DNA from 4 places in the Cronobacter universalis NCTC 9529 genome. Region 4 is predicted to be linked to each of the others. Evidence: predicted binding sites of a transcription regulator. Region 4 holds the regulator's gene; each other region holds the start of a gene.
The links. Region 4 encodes CRP, which controls carbon source genes, mostly activating them, when cyclic AMP is high. Its sites were predicted from a motif close to ATGTGANNNNNNTCACAT; they were not measured.
Positions count from the first base shown of each region.

Region 1: a site for CRP is predicted at 1,941-1,958, ahead of msrB (peptide-methionine (R)-S-oxide reductase MsrB). Genes of this name have one in related genera too.
Region 2: a site for CRP is predicted at 1,768-1,785, ahead of azuC (stress response protein AzuC). Genes of this name have one in related genera too.
Region 3: a site for CRP is predicted at 2,134-2,151, ahead of AFK65_RS05675 (GntP family permease). Genes of this name have one in related genera too.

Region 1 is NZ_CP012257.1:1,790,500-1,794,256, reverse strand. It holds gene ansA (asparaginase) at 1-352, shown strand, start outside; gene pncA (bifunctional nicotinamidase/pyrazinamidase) at 365-1,006, shown strand; gene AFK65_RS08200 (YeaC family protein) at 1,089-1,367, opposite strand; gene msrB (peptide-methionine (R)-S-oxide reductase MsrB) at 1,408-1,821, opposite strand; gene gapA (glyceraldehyde-3-phosphate dehydrogenase) at 2,166-3,161, shown strand; gene AFK65_RS08185 (D-hexose-6-phosphate mutarotase) at 3,238-3,757, shown strand, end outside.
Region 2 is NZ_CP012257.1:2,644,979-2,648,735, reverse strand. It holds gene AFK65_RS12225 (RpiB/LacA/LacB family sugar-phosphate isomerase) at 1-199, shown strand, start outside; gene AFK65_RS12220 (MFS transporter) at 239-1,660, opposite strand; gene azuC (stress response protein AzuC) at 1,867-1,950, shown strand; gene AFK65_RS12215 (DUF2766 family protein) at 2,139-2,387, shown strand; gene AFK65_RS12210 (LysE family translocator) at 2,414-3,016, opposite strand; gene AFK65_RS12205 (AraC family transcriptional regulator) at 3,054-3,757, opposite strand, start outside.
Region 3 is NZ_CP012257.1:1,247,771-1,251,527, forward strand. It holds gene rnk (nucleoside diphosphate kinase regulator) at 67-477, opposite strand; gene AFK65_RS05675 (GntP family permease) at 629-2,005, opposite strand; gene AFK65_RS05680 (ABC transporter substrate-binding protein) at 2,405-3,670, shown strand.
Region 4 is NZ_CP012257.1:3,911,791-3,915,547, forward strand. It holds gene AFK65_RS18095 (phosphoribulokinase) at 1-200, shown strand, start outside; gene AFK65_RS18100 (OsmC family protein) at 248-652, opposite strand; gene crp (cAMP-activated global transcriptional regulator CRP) at 963-1,595, shown strand; gene AFK65_RS18110 (YccS/YhfK family putative transporter) at 1,658-3,742, shown strand; gene argD (bifunctional acetylornithine/succinyldiaminopimelate transaminase) at 3,743-3,757, opposite strand, start outside.

The DNA of each region.
Region 1 (3,757 bases), 2.1 Mb from region 4:
CGCTGACGTGGTGCGTAACTTCTTACGCCAGCCGGTGCGGGCGCTGATCCTGCGCTCTTACGGCGTCGGCAACGCGCCGCAGCATGGCGATTTCCTGAAAGAGTTGCAGGAAGCGTGCTCGCGCGGGATTGTGGTGGTTAACCTGACGCAGTGTATGTCCGGCAAAGTAAACATGGGCGGCTACGCCACCGGCAACGCGCTGGCCCATGCCGGCGTCATCAGCGGCTTCGACATGACCGTCGAGGCGACGCTGACCAAACTGCACTATCTGTTAAGCCAGGGGCTGGAGCCGCAGGCGATCCGCGAAGCGATGATGCGTAACCTGCGCGGCGAACTGACCCCGGACGACTAAAAGGAGCATGGTATGAACTCACGCGCCCTGCTGCTGGTGGATCTGCAAAACGATTTTTGCGCCGGCGGCGCGCTGGCGGTCGCGGAAGGCGACAGCACGGTGGATATCGCGAACGCGATGATTGCATGGTGCCAGAGCCGCGGCGAGCCGGTGGTGGCAAGCCAGGACTGGCACCCGGCGAACCACGGCAGTTTTGCCTCTGTTCAGCACGCCGAGCCGTTCACGCAAGGCACGCTCGACGGCCTGCCGCAAACCTGGTGGCCCGATCACTGCATTCAGGAGAGCGAGGGCGCGGCGCTCCATCCGCTCCTGAACCAGAAAGCCATTGAACAGCGCTTTTATAAAGGCGAAAACCCGGCTATCGACAGCTACAGCGCGTTTTTCGATAACGGACACCGTCAGAAAACCGCGCTCGACGCATGGCTGCGTGAGCGCGGCGTAAGCGAGTTGATCGTCATGGGGCTTGCCACCGACTACTGCGTCAAATACACGGCGCTCGACGCGCTGAGCCTGGGGTATTCGGTGAATGTGATTACGGACGGCTGCCGGGGCGTGAACCTGACGCCGCAGGCCAGTATGCTGGCGTTTCAGGAGATGGCGGCGAGCGGCGCCACGCTCTATACGCTCGACGACTGGCGCGAAACCCAGCCGTAAGCCTCATCAGGCATACGTTGCAACATAAAGAAAAGGCCGCCGGGCGATCCGCGGCCTTTTTTATGCTTCAGCACACGTCAGCTCACTCTGGCTTAAGCGTGGCGATCGGCTGCTGGTTAATGCCGAACTCCGCCTTAAGCTGCTGCTTGCTTTTCATCACCAGCTGGCCGTCAGTGCCGATCGTCATATGCTGCGGATTGGTGTTATGGCGCATCTGCCAGAGCATCACCAGTTGCAGGCTGTTCTCTTTCTGCTCGGGGGTGAGCGCCACGCCGTCGGGCCATTTTCCGAGTTCAACGGCGGTCGCGAGACGCTCGTACACTTCCGGCGTCATGCTGCTAATCAGGTCTTCCAGGTTCATAACATCACGCTCCAGTGGAATAATTTGCTGAATCGATTCTTCAGCCTTTGATTTGCTCGCCGTTATCGTCATCGGTGAAGCTCAGCGACGCCGAATTGACGCAGTAGCGCTCGCCGGTGGGCTGCGGGCCGTCAGGGAAAACGTGCCCCAGGTGCGCGTCGCAGCTACCGCAGCGGATCTCAATGCGCTGCATACCGTGCGAGTAGTCGTTGATATAACGAATCGCGTCTTCGCTCACCGGCTCGTAAAAACTGGGCCAGCCGCAGCCGGAATCATACTTGGTCCCGGAGTTAAACAGCGCCGCATCGCACACCAGACAGTGGTAGACGCCATCGCGTTTGTTATGCAGCAAACGCCCGGTATACGGCGGTTCCGTGCCGTGATTCTGGGTGACGTAAAACTGCATTTCCGTCAGGGTATTTTTCAGATCGTCCTGGGAGTTTTGATTGGCCATAAGGTGACATCTCGGGGGGTTTAAGCAGTTACATTACCTGTAATATTCTAACAAAACATTAACAGTAACGCGTACACTTTTGGTCTAAACTTAGCACTGAAAATGCAGCAGACAGGCAAATGTGACCAGCATCACACTTTTGTTTTCGACGCCCTTTTAAATTCCTGTCAGCGTCCCCATATGGACCTGAGCCCAAAAGGAAGAGTGAGGTGAGTCAGTCGTGCAAAGCTTGTCCACAGGATTGATTTGTCGCAATGATTGACACGATTCCGCTTGACGCTGCGTAAGGTTTTTGTAATTTTACAGCCAACCTTTTATTCACTAACAAATAGCTGGTGGAATATATGACTATCAAAGTAGGTATCAACGGTTTTGGCCGTATCGGTCGCATTGTTTTCCGTGCCGCTCAGAAACGTTCTGACATCGAGATCGTTGCAATCAACGACCTGTTAGACGCTGACTACATGGCCTACATGCTGAAGTATGACTCTACTCACGGTCGTTTCGACGGTACCGTTGAAGTTAAAGACGGTCATCTGATCGTTAACGGTAAAAAAATCCGCGTTACCGCTGAAAAAGACCCGGCTAACCTGAAGTGGGACGAAGTGGGCGTGGACGTGGTTGCTGAAGCAACCGGTATCTTCCTGACCGACGAAACCGCACGTAAACACATCACCGCTGGCGCGAAAAAAGTTGTTCTGACTGGCCCGTCCAAAGACAACACCCCGATGTTCGTTCGTGGCGCTAACTTTGATAAATATGAAGGCCAGGATATCGTTTCCAACGCATCCTGCACCACCAACTGCCTGGCACCGCTGGCGAAAGTTATCAACGACAACTTCGGCATCATCGAAGGTCTGATGACCACCGTTCACGCGACCACCGCGACTCAGAAAACCGTTGACGGCCCGTCTCACAAAGACTGGCGCGGCGGCCGTGGCGCGGCTCAGAACATCATCCCGTCCTCTACCGGCGCTGCTAAAGCTGTAGGTAAAGTACTGCCGGAACTGAACGGCAAACTGACCGGTATGGCGTTCCGCGTTCCGACCCCGAACGTATCTGTTGTTGACCTGACCGTTCGCCTGGAAAAAGCAGCGACCTACGAGCAGATCAAAGACGCAATCAAGAAAGCCGCTGAAGGCGAAATGAAAGGCGTTCTGGGTTACACCGAAGATGACGTGGTTTCCACCGACTTCAACGGCGAAGTGTGCACTTCCGTGTTCGATGCTAAAGCGGGTATCGCACTGAACGACAACTTCGTGAAACTGGTTTCCTGGTACGACAACGAAACCGGCTACTCCAACAAAGTACTGGACCTGATCGCTCACATCTCCAAATAAGTGAGATGAGATTCTGATCTTAAGGGCGACTTCGGTCGCCCTTTTTATTTGGATTTAAGACAGAGGATTGCCAGAAATGATCAATACGCTTTTTGCCCTACCGGTGTCTGAGCAGTTAACGCCTTACCTCTCCCGTCGTCAGCATGACGAACTGGATATTATTGTTATCGACCACCCGCAGGTTCGCGCCGCCGTGGCGTTGCAGGGCGCGCACCTGCTGTGCTGGAAACCGGCTGGCGAAGAAGAGGTGTTATGGCTGAGCGCCAACACGCCGTTTAAAAAAGGCGTCGCGCTCCGCGGCGGCGTGCCGATCTGCTGGCCGTGGTTTGGCCCTTCGGCGCAAAAAGATCTGCCTTCGCACGGTTTCGCCCGCAACCTGCCGTGGAACCTGAGCGCCCATAATGAAGATGACAACGGCGTCGTGCTGACGTTTGAACTGCACGCCAGCGATGCGAGCCGCCAGTACTGGCCGCATGACTTCACGCTTTATGCGCGCTACAAACTGGGCAAGACCTGTGAAATGGAACTGGAAGCGCACGGCGAATTTGAAACCACCTCCGCGCTGCACTCCTATTTCAACGTTGGCGATATCGCTG
Region 2 (3,757 bases), 1.3 Mb from region 4:
AGAGCCGCAGGTGCGCAACGCGGGCATCCTGAACCAGGTGAAAGCCGCTGTGGTGAAAGAGAACTATCTCGATACCCTGCGCGCCATCGATCCTGAGCTGGTGAAAACCGCCGTTTCCGGCGAGCGCTTCCAGCAGTGCTTCTTCGATAACTGCCAGGATAAATCGATCGAAGGTTTCGTTCGTGAAATCCTTGGCTGATAACGCCTGACGACACAGCCAGCCCGCGGGCTGGCTTTTTTACGCCTGTTTGCCGGAGACGCTGTGTCCGGCATGTGAGGCGAGGCGCAGCGTATCAAACATCCCCGCCAGGCTTATCAGCGCAATCATCACAAACGCCAGCCGGAAGCTCACGCCCGGAATTGCGGCTGTAAAAAAGGACTCGCTGATCACCTCGCCAAGCCGGATGCCGATGGCGCCCAGCGTCACGCCAAGCCCCACGGCGAGCTGCGTGGCGGTGCTGAATAACGTATTGGCGTAACTCATCTCGCCGGCAGGCACATCCGCGAACGCCAGCGTGCTGATGCCGGTAAACTGAATGGAGCGAAACACGCCGCCCAGAAAAAGAATCAGCAGAATAAGCCACACCGGCGTCTGGGGCGTCAGCAGCGCGCAGGCGAGCAGCGCCAGCACGTTCAGCAGGCCGTTAATCAGCAGCAGTTTTTTGAATCCCAGCCAGCGAATGAGCGGCGTGGTGGCGGGCTTGATTGTCAGGTTGCCCGCGAACACCGCCAGCACCAGCAGCCCGGAGTGAAACGCGTCCATCCCAAAACCCACCTGAAACAGCAGCGGCAGTAAAAACGGCACGGCGCTGATCGACGCGCGAAACAGCGAACCGCCATACATCGTGACGCGAAACGTCGGCACCGCCATCGCGTCAAGGCGGATCATCGGGAACGGCGCGCGGCGAAAATGGCGCAGCGCGAAGACCAGCGCGCCGCAGCCCGCCAGCAGCAGCGCGCCCGCGAGCAGACCGTTCGCGTCGCGCGCGGCCAGCATCTCCATGGCGCACACCAGCGCCACCATCGCCAGCGCGGTGGCGAGAAAACCGGGCGTATCGAACGGGCGGCGATCGCTGTCGTGGCGATCGGGAATAAGACGCCAGGCGAGCGCCATCGCGATAAGCCCCGCAGGCAGGTTAATAAAGAAGATCCAGCGCCAGTTCGCATAGCTGGTAATAAACCCGCCAAGCGGCGGCCCGATAATCGGCGCTACCAGCGCGGGCCACGTTAGCGTGGCGATAGCCGCGATCAGCTGATGTTTGGGCGTAACGCGCAGCACCGCGAGCCGCCCGACCGGCACCATCAGCGCGCCGCCCGCGCCCTGCAATACGCGCATCAGCACGAACATCTCCAGCGAATTCGCGAGCCCGCACAGCACCGAGGCGCCGGTAAAAATCCCGAGCGCCAGCGTAAACACTTTACGCGCGCCGAAACGATCGGCAATCCAGCCGCTCGCCGGGATCAAGACCGCGAGCGTCAGCAGATAAGCGCTGATACCGATATTGAGCGCGACGGCTTCGACGCCGAAGGTCTGCGCCATGGTCGGCAGGGCGGTGGCGATCACCGTTCCGTCGAGGAACTCCATAAAAAACGCGCCCGCCACCAGCAGCGCGGCGGGAGAGACGCCGCCTGCACCTGCTTTCGCCGTTTTCTGTCCCATGCCAGCCCCTAAAAATTTCTTATAAAAATTCACCAAAAGATACAACGCTTAACCGCCGGAATTTACAGCATTTTATTAACATTAAGCTCATTTTTATTAACTATGCGGTGTGATTTTAATCACAAAGTGGTTGATTTTTGTGACGCAAGTCATATTATTGACCGGTAGCAACACGCTAACCAGAATGAATAAAACCGGAGCACGCCATGAAACTGCGTAAAATCCTTAAAAGCATGTTTGAAAATTACTGCAAAACCTTCAAAGACGTTCCGCCGGGCGGGATGTTCTGATAAAAAACCTGCCGCCTGGCAGGTTTTTTTATCTCTGCTGCTTCCCTTATACCTGCCTTCGCCACGTTCTGAAACCCTCGCTTTCCGTTTTCTGAAATCATGGTTCATTTTTATTCCGTCTGTGCGCCGGGTTCGCAATCGCCGGGCTTTGCCGCTACTATGTGCGGCTTCATGCTAAGGAGAACGCAATGTCACAATCCCTCACTGCCGAAGATGAACTGGTTTCCGACGTGGTCGCCTGCCAGTTGGTGATTAAACAGATCCTGGACGTTATCGACGTTATCGCGCCGGTCGAAGTGCGCGACAAAATGGCGAGCCAGCTGAAAAGCATCGATTTCTCCGGCCATCCTTCCGCCGATCCGGTGACGCTGCGCGCCATTCAGAAAGCGGTGGCGCTGATCGAACTGCGCTTCACCCCGCAGAACGAAGCGCACTAAGCAAAACGGCCCCGACGGGGCCGTTGTCAGTTAAAAAATCCCATCCAGGCGCAGGCCAGCAGCCAGAGCGCCATCAGCCGCTGAAAGCGCACCAGCGATGCCGGGCTGCGAAACACCCGATGCACGCCGCTGCCAAGCCCGGCCCAGGCGGCGAGACACGCGAGCGAAATCAACAGAAAGCCCAGCGCCTGAAACCCGAGCGTGGTCAGCACGCGCCCGTCATGCGGGGCGAACACCGTGACGACCGCCATCGCCATCATCCAGGTTTTCGGGTTAATCAGCTGTAACGCCGCCGCCGCGCCGGCGCCAAACGGTTTGCGCGCCTCGCCTGCGAGCGATACCGCGGGTGCGGTGAAAAGCTGCCAGCTCATCCACGTCAGCCACAGCGCGCCGGCGAGCGCCATCAGACGCGCCAGCCAGGGGGCGTGACGCAAGGCTTCGCCAGGCCCGACGCCGCACAGCAGCACGATGGCGCTGGAGGCGAAACAGGCGCCGAGAACCGCGGGCAGCGACGCGCGGGTGCCGTAGCGCTGGCTGTTGGTGAGGATGAGAATATTGGTCGGCCCCGGCGTAATGGAGGCCACAAAGGCAAAGAATAAAAAGGGCAGTTGTTGTGTAAGCAGGCTCATGGCATCTCCCGTTGTCTGAGCCTCTATCTTCGGGCGCTTAGCCGCTGACGTCTGGAAGATTTGTGCACAGCCTGCGGTAGTGAGCCGGGGAGAGCCGGTAGGCGCGCTGGAACCAGCGGCCGAGATGGCTCTGATCGGCGAAACCGAGCGCCGCCGCCACGTCCACGGGCGTCATGCCGCGCGAGAGCATCGATCTGGCGCGGGCGAGGCGCAGCTGCACCAGCCAGGCGTGGGGCGCCATGCCGAACGCGTGTTTAAACGTGCGCGACAGCGTAAAGCGGTCGGTGCCGAGCGCCTGCGCCAGTTCCGCCAGGCCGATATTGTCGCCCAGATGCGCCCGGAGATACTCCCGTGCGCGCTGGGCCATCTGCGCGTCGCGGATTTCCTTCGGCAGCCGTTTGCGCCACTGGCACTGATGCGTGAGCTGGCTTAAGAGATTATCCATCACACCTTGCTGCACAATACGCATCTCATCGTGATGCAGCGCCGTGAACGTCGAGGCGATCGCCTGTACCAGCGCGGGCTCGCGGCTAATGGTCTTTGCAAAGTGCAGCTCGTAGCTGTCCGGCACGGCGGCGTAAAGCCCGCCGAGCGTTTCCCGCAGCCAGCGTTCATCGAGATAAAAAGTGAGATAGGTGAAGCCGCCCGCGAGCGGCGCGTCGCCGTCGTGGGTTTCGCCGGGCTCCAGCAGAAATGCCGCGCCCGGCGTGCTCTGGTGCCGCTCCCGGCGGCAGTGAAACT
Region 3 (3,757 bases), 1.6 Mb from region 4:
TTTCAGCAACTAAAAACAGAAAGAGGATGCCCTGGCATCCTCTTATTTTTTACCGCTCCGGGGCGTTTAAAGACGGTATTCGCCCGCCGCTTCCGGCTGGTAGAGCAGTTCCAGCACTTCGATATGCGTTTCGCTGCCGTCCGGCAGCGGCCAGCGGATGGCGTCGCCCACGCGCAGGCCCAGCAGCGCCGCGCCCACCGGCGCCATGACTGACAGCGCTTCCGGGCTGCTGCCCGCGTTTTGCGGATAGACCAGCAGGCGCTCGTAGGTTTCGCCGCTCGCCAGATCGCGAAATTTCACCCGGCTGTTCATCGTCACCACATCTTCCGGCATCGCCTGCGGGCTGACCATCCGGGCGCGATCCAGTTCATCGTTCAGCGCGTCAGCCACCGGCAGACGCGCGAACGTGGGCTGCTCCAGCAGACTGTCGAGACGTTCAGCATCGAGTTCGTTGATGATAAGGGCAGGTCGGGACATTTGTTACTCCATGTCATTGAATCAGGCGGCGTTTCGCCGCTAACCAGCGTCCAAAGAAAAACCCTCACCGTCAAAACGATGAGGGTCCGCGTCAGGGGATGATACTCAGCCTTGCGCGCCGTTTGAAGTGAGCCAGCTCACGAAACGGGGCTTAAAGCAGGATGCTGCCCACCGCCGCCAGCAGGAAGGCGATGGAGCCCAGCAGGGTTTCCATCACGGTCCAGGTTTTCAGCGTGGTTTTCTCATCCATCTCAAGGAAACGGCCCACCAGCCAGAAGCCGGAGTCGTTGACGTGTGAGAGCACCGTCGCGCCGCCCGCGATGGCGATAACGATAAAGCAGAGATCAAACTGGCTTAAGCCCGGCGTCGCCTGCACCATCGGCGCGACCAGCGCGGCGGTGGTAGTCAGCGCGACCGTCGCCGAGCCCTGCGCCACGCGCAGCGCGGTGGAGATAACAAACGCCGCGAGAATAACCGGCATACCGGTATCGGAAAGCACGCCCGCCAGCGCGTCGCCAATGCCGCTGGCGCGCAGCACGCCGCCGAACATCCCGCCCGCGCCGGTCACCAGAATAATCCCGCAGATGGGGCCAAGCGCGCCGTCGCAGATTTTCTCCAGATGCTGGCGGCTGTGGTTGCGGCTAAAGACCATCAGCGCGAAGAAGACGGTGATCAGCAGCGCGACCGGCGTTTTACCGAGCATACGCAGGAAGTTCGCCACGCTGTTGTCGGCGCTGATCCAGCCCAGCACTTTGGCGGTGTTCAGGCCGGTATCGAGAAAAATGAGCATCAGCGGCAGCAGCAGGATCGTTAACACCATGCCGAAGGACGGCGGGCGATGCGTCGGATCGGCGTCCACTTCGCCAAGGAACGAGGAGGGGAGTTTGATATCGAATTTTTTACCGGCGTACTGGCCATACAGATAACCGCCGAAATACCAGGTGGGGATAGCGATAATCAGACCGACGATCACCAGCAGGCCGATATTGGCGCCCAGCAGTTCGCTGGCGGCAACCGGGCCCGGATGCGGCGGCACCAGCGCATGCATGGCCGCAAACGCGCCCGCCGCCGGGAAGGCGTATTTCAGCGTCGAACCGCCAAAGCGCTTCGCCACGCTGAAGATAATCGGCAGCATGACGACCAGACCTGCGTCAAAGAAGATCGGGAAGCCAAACAGCAGCGAGGCGATTCCGAGCGCGAAGGGCGCGCGGTGTTCGCCAAATTTGTTAATCAGCGTATCGGCCAGCACTTTCGCGCCGCCAGAGACTTCCAGCAGACGGCCTATCATCGCGCCGATGCCCACCAGCAGCGCGACGCCCGCAAGCGTACTGCCAAAGCCTGTTAGCAGCGTAGGCACGACTTTATCAAATGGCACTTTGGTCAACAGCGCCACAACAATACTGACCAGGGTAAGCGCAAGAAAAGCATGCACTTTAAAGCGCATGATAAGTATCAGCAGCAGTACGACGGCCCCGGCGGCAATGCCCAGCAGCGTACCGGCGTCATAAGCGTAAGTGGTTTCTGTCATCGTTATCGTCCTCAATAGGGGTACAGTGAAACCGTAGCCTGGTCGGCGGTTTTCTCACTGATACCGGTAACATGATACCGATAACATGTGGCGGCTTGTAAACAGGGTCTGTCATATTTATTAACATTTTGAGATCACCGTCAAACTCCTGCATGCACGGCGCTTTTCCTTCCGTCTGCGCATATCCCGCCTCGCGCATCTGTCAAACTTTCCGGACCGTTTTTTTCACTAAATCGCCAGATTTGTTGGCTATATCGAGCTTTTTTGTCGTGAAGTCGCCGCGAAGTTGCCGCTATTCCATAACCTTAACTAGCTTAGGATCGTGATGATTTGCCGTACATCGCGCTGTAGGCGGCGGCGCAACGCCTCCGCACCCTGTTCAGTGCATAAGAGGACATCATGAAAAAGCTCACCTTCACTTTTCTGACCGTGGCGCTGGCGGGCACCAGCCCTTTCGCGTTTGCCGATACCCTGCGCATGGAGTGCCCCGTTTCGCCCGGCGGCAAACAGTACTGCCAGCACATCAAAGAGCGTTTCGAGAAACAGACCGGCAATCAGCTGGAGTTTATTGAGTTCCCGGCGGCCTCCGATGAAAAGCTGGCGCTGCTGCAACAACTCTTCGCCGCCAAAGATGAGAAAGCGGTGGACGTGTTTCAGTCCGACACCATCTGGATAGGCCTGCTGGATAAGCAGACGCTCGATCTCACCGACGCGATGGGCGGCATGGAAAAAGACTTTTTCCCCGGTCCCTGGAAGAACAACACCGTCAACGGACGCCTGAAAGCAGTGCCGTCGTATATCGATACCGGCGTGCTGTTTTATCGCAAAGATTTACTGGAAAAATACAAAGAGCAGCCGCCGAAAACATGGGACGAGATGGCGCGCATCGCCACGAAAATCCAGGCGGAGGAGCGCAAGGCGGGACATAAGAATTTCTGGGGGTATATCTTCCAGGGGAAATCTTACGAAGGACTGACCTGTAACGCGCTGGAGTGGATCGATTCATACGGCGGCGGCACGTTTGTCGATGAAAAAGGGAACGTGACCATTAATAACCCGAAAGCGGCGCAGGCGCTGGATATGGCGCGCGGCTGGATGGGCAAAATCACGCCGAAGGGCGTGCTGGGTTACAAAGAGGAAGAGTCGCGCACCGTGTTCCAGAACGGCGACGCGCTGTTTATGCGCAACTGGCCGTATGTCTGGCAGCTATCGCAGGCCGATGACAGCCCGCTTAAGGGCAAAGTGGGCGTGATGCAGCTCCCCGCCGGGCCGGAGGGTCGCCAGGCGACGACGCTCGGCGGCTGGCAGTGGTCGATTAACGCTAATACCAAAAACCCGCAAGCCGCCATCGCGCTGCTGAAAATCTTAAGCGATGACGATTCGCAGACGACGCGTCTGAAGATCCTCGGCCATGCGCCGACCCGCGTGGCGTTGTATGAGAACAAAGAGGTGCTGGCGATTGCGCCGGAGCTGACCCAGTTCCGCGATATCTTCGCCCAGGCCGTGCCGCGCCCGGCGACGGTGACCAAAGCGCAGTATCCGCGCGTGTCGAACGCTATTTTCAACGTGACGTTTAGCGTGCTGAACGGCAAAGAGGATGGCAAGAAAGCGGCGGCGGATATGCAAAAGCGTCTGACGCGCGCGAAGGGCACCGGCTGGCGGTAAGGTTTGGATGGCGTGGCGGCTGGCGGGTGCGCGTGGCATACCGCCCTGCATACGATGCGCTGGTTTTCTCGGTGGCGGGTGCGCTTC
Region 4 (3,757 bases):
CGCTTGATGAGAGTTTCGTGGTCATTCACTTCCGCAATCTGGACAATATCGATTACCCGTGGCTGCTGGCGATGCTACAGGGCTCGTTTATTTCACATATCAATACGCTGGTGGTGCCGGGCGGCAAGATGGGGCTGGCGATGGAGCTTATCATGCTGCCGCTGGTGCAGCGGCTGATGGAAGGCAAGCAGATAGCGTGACAGAGTGGCCTGGCGGCGCTTCGCCTGCCGGGCCGCCCGTCGTCAGATTACGCCTCAATCACTTCATACGAATGGGTGATGTTGACCCCTTTGCCGAGCATCAGCGCCACCGAACAGTACTTCTCCGCCGACAGATCCACCGCGCGCGACACTGCCGCGTCCTTAAGGTCTTTACCCGTCACCACAAAGTGCAGATTGATATGCGTGAACAGACGCGGGGCCTCTTCGCGGCGCTCTGACGTCAGTTTCACTTCGCAGTCGATCACGTCGTGACGGCCTTTTTGCAGGATAGAGACCACATCAATCGCGCTACAGCCGCCTGCGGCTATCAGGACCATTTCCATCGGGCTCGGCGCTTTGTCGCCGGAGTTGCCGTCCATCAGGATCTGATGCCCCGAAGCGGACTCGCCAAGGAAGGTTAACCCTTCTACCCATTTCACTCGTGCATGCATGTTAATCGCTCCAGGCTATTCATTTTTCTGACAGATTACGCGCGCGCGTTCCCGGAGGCAATGGAAGCGCGACCTGCGTCAAGCTGAAACGAGACAACAGGAGACACCTGAGAAAAGCTATGCTAAAACAGTCTGGATGCAGCGGCGATACATTGATGTTACGCATGGGTGCAGAGGAGAAGACAATTTATCGGCTGCGATGTCCACGGACAGCCAACTTCCCTGGAAGCGGGAAGATGATGATTGCAAAGCCAGACAGGGGTTACGCGCCCTGTCTTTGGAGCCAGTTTAAAACAGAGGATAACCGCGCATGGTGCTTGGCAAACCGCAAACAGACCCGACTCTTGAATGGTTCTTGTCACATTGCCACATTCATAAGTATCCATCTAAGAGCACGCTGATTCACCAGGGTGAAAAAGCGGAGACGCTGTATTACATCGTTAAAGGCTCAGTGGCAGTGCTGATCAAAGATGAAGAGGGTAAGGAGATGATCCTCTCGTACCTGAATCAGGGAGACTTCATCGGCGAACTGGGTTTGTTCGAGGAAGGTCAGGAACGCAGCGCCTGGGTTCGCGCTAAAACTGCCTGTGAAGTGGCTGAAATCTCTTACAAAAAATTCCGTCAGCTGATCCAGGTTAACCCGGATATTCTGATGCGTCTCTCCTCGCAGATGGCTCGCCGCCTGCAAGTCACCTCCGAGAAAGTGGGTAACCTCGCCTTCCTCGACGTGACCGGCCGTATCGCGCAGACCCTGCTGAACCTGGCCAAACAGCCGGACGCGATGACCCATCCTGACGGGATGCAGATCAAAATCACGCGTCAGGAAATCGGCCAGATCGTCGGCTGTTCTCGCGAAACCGTTGGCCGCATTCTGAAAATGCTCGAAGATCAGAACCTGATCTCCGCCCACGGTAAAACCATCGTGGTTTACGGTACCCGCTAAAAAATCAAAAAACGGCGTGTCGCTTCGGTAACACGCCGTTTTTGTATCTATACTTCTCCCCTATGTGGCGTCGTCTTATCTATCATCCTGAAATCAATTACGCTTTACGGCAAACGCTGATCTTAAGCCTGCCGGTGGCGGTCGGGTTGATGCTGGGCCATCTTCAACAAGGGTTGCTGTTTTCACTCGTCCCCGCCTGCTGCAACATTGCCGGTCTTGATACCCCGCACAAACGCTTTTTTAAACGACTGATCATCGGCGCCTCGCTGTTCGCGCTGAGCAGCCTGGCGGTGCAGCTTCTGCTGTTACAGTCTGTGCCGCTGCCGCTCATTCTGCTGATGCTGGCGCTGCTGCTCGGCGTAACGGCGGAGATCAGCCCGCTGCATGCGCGTCTCCTGCCCGCGTCGCTTATCGCGGCCATCTTCACGCTAAGCCTCGCCGGAAATATGCCCATCTGGGAGCCCATGCTGCTCTATGTCCTCGGCACGCTCTGGTATGGCGCGTTTAACGGGTTCTGGTTCTGGCTGTGGCGCGAGCAGCCGCTGCGTGAATCGTTAAGCCTGATTTATAAAAGTCTCGCCGACTACTGCGAAGCGAAATACAGCCTGCTGACGCGCCACACCGAGCCGGAACAGGCGCTGCCGCCGCTGCTCGTGCATCAGCAAAAAGTGGTGGATCAGATAAGCCAGTGCTATCAGCAGCTACAGATGCTGTCGGCGACCAAACAGAACGGCTACAAGCGCCTGCTGCGCACGTTTCAGGTGGCGCTGGATCTCCAGGAGCACATTTCAGTCTCCCTGCATCAGCCCGCCGAAGTGCAAAAACTGGTGGAGCGCAGCCACGCCGAAGAAGTGCTGCGCTGGACGGCGCAAACCGTCGCCACGCGGCTGCGCACGCTTTCTGACGATATTCTCTATCACCGTTATTCACGCCGCTTCTCAATGGATAAGCAGATTGAGGCGCTGGCGAAAATCGCCCGCCAGCACCCGGACAACCCGGTCGGCCAGTTCTGCGAATACCATTTCAGCCGCATCGCGCGCGTACTGCGCACCCAGCGACCGCTCTACGCCCGTGACCTGATGGAGAGCGGCCAGCGTCGCCTGCCGCTGCTGCCGGCGCTGAAAAGCTATCTGTCGCTGAAATCCGCGGCGCTGCGTACCGCCGCGCGTCTGGGCGTAATGCTGGCGGCGGCGGGCCTGTTAGGCAGCGCGTTCCAGTTGCCGAAGCCGTACTGGATCCTGATGACGGTGCTGTTCGTCACGCAAAACGGCTATGGCGCGACGCGGGTGCGCATCCTGCACCGTGCCGGCGGCACGCTGGCCGGGCTGATTATCGCGGGCATTACGCTGCACCTGAATGTGCCGCAGGGCTATACCCTGCTCGGCATGCTGCTGGTGACGTTAATCAGTTATCTGATAATCCGGCGGCACTACGGCTGGGCGATGATTGGCTTTACCGTCACGGCGGTCTATTCGCTGCAAATCCTGACGCTCAACGGCGAGCAGTACATCGTGGCGCGCCTGATAGACACGCTGTCCGGCTGCCTTATCGCATTCGGCGGCATGGTCTGGCTCTGGCCCCAGTGGCAGAGCGGTCTCCTGCGCCAGAACGCGCATGACGCGCTGGAAGCAGACCAGGAGGCGCTGCGCCTGATCCTGAGCGACGATCCGCAACCCGGCCCGCTGGCGTGGCAGCGGATGCAGGTCAACCAGGCGCACAACGCGCTCTATAACTCGCTCAACCAGGCCATGCAGGAGCCAGGCTTTAACAGCCGTTATCTGGAGGATATGCGCCTGTGGGTGACGCACAGCCAGTTTATCGTCGAGCACATTAACGCGATAACGACGATGGCGCGCGAGCAAACCACGCTGCCGCCGGAGACGGCGGCGCGCTACTTACAGGCCTGTGAGATTGCGCTGCAGCGCTGCCAGCAGCGGCTGGAGCATGACGCGCCGGGCGATACGCAAAACGAGGCGGTACTGGAGGGCGAAGAGGTCTTGCCGGAAGGGGCGCCGGGCGTAATGGAGCATCATCTGCTGCGCATTCTCGATCATCTGCGCACCATGCATACCATCTCTTCCGTGGCGTGGCGTCAGCGCCCGCATCACGGTATCTGGCTCAGACGACGCCTGAGCCAGCCACGCTGATTAACCGTTGACCAC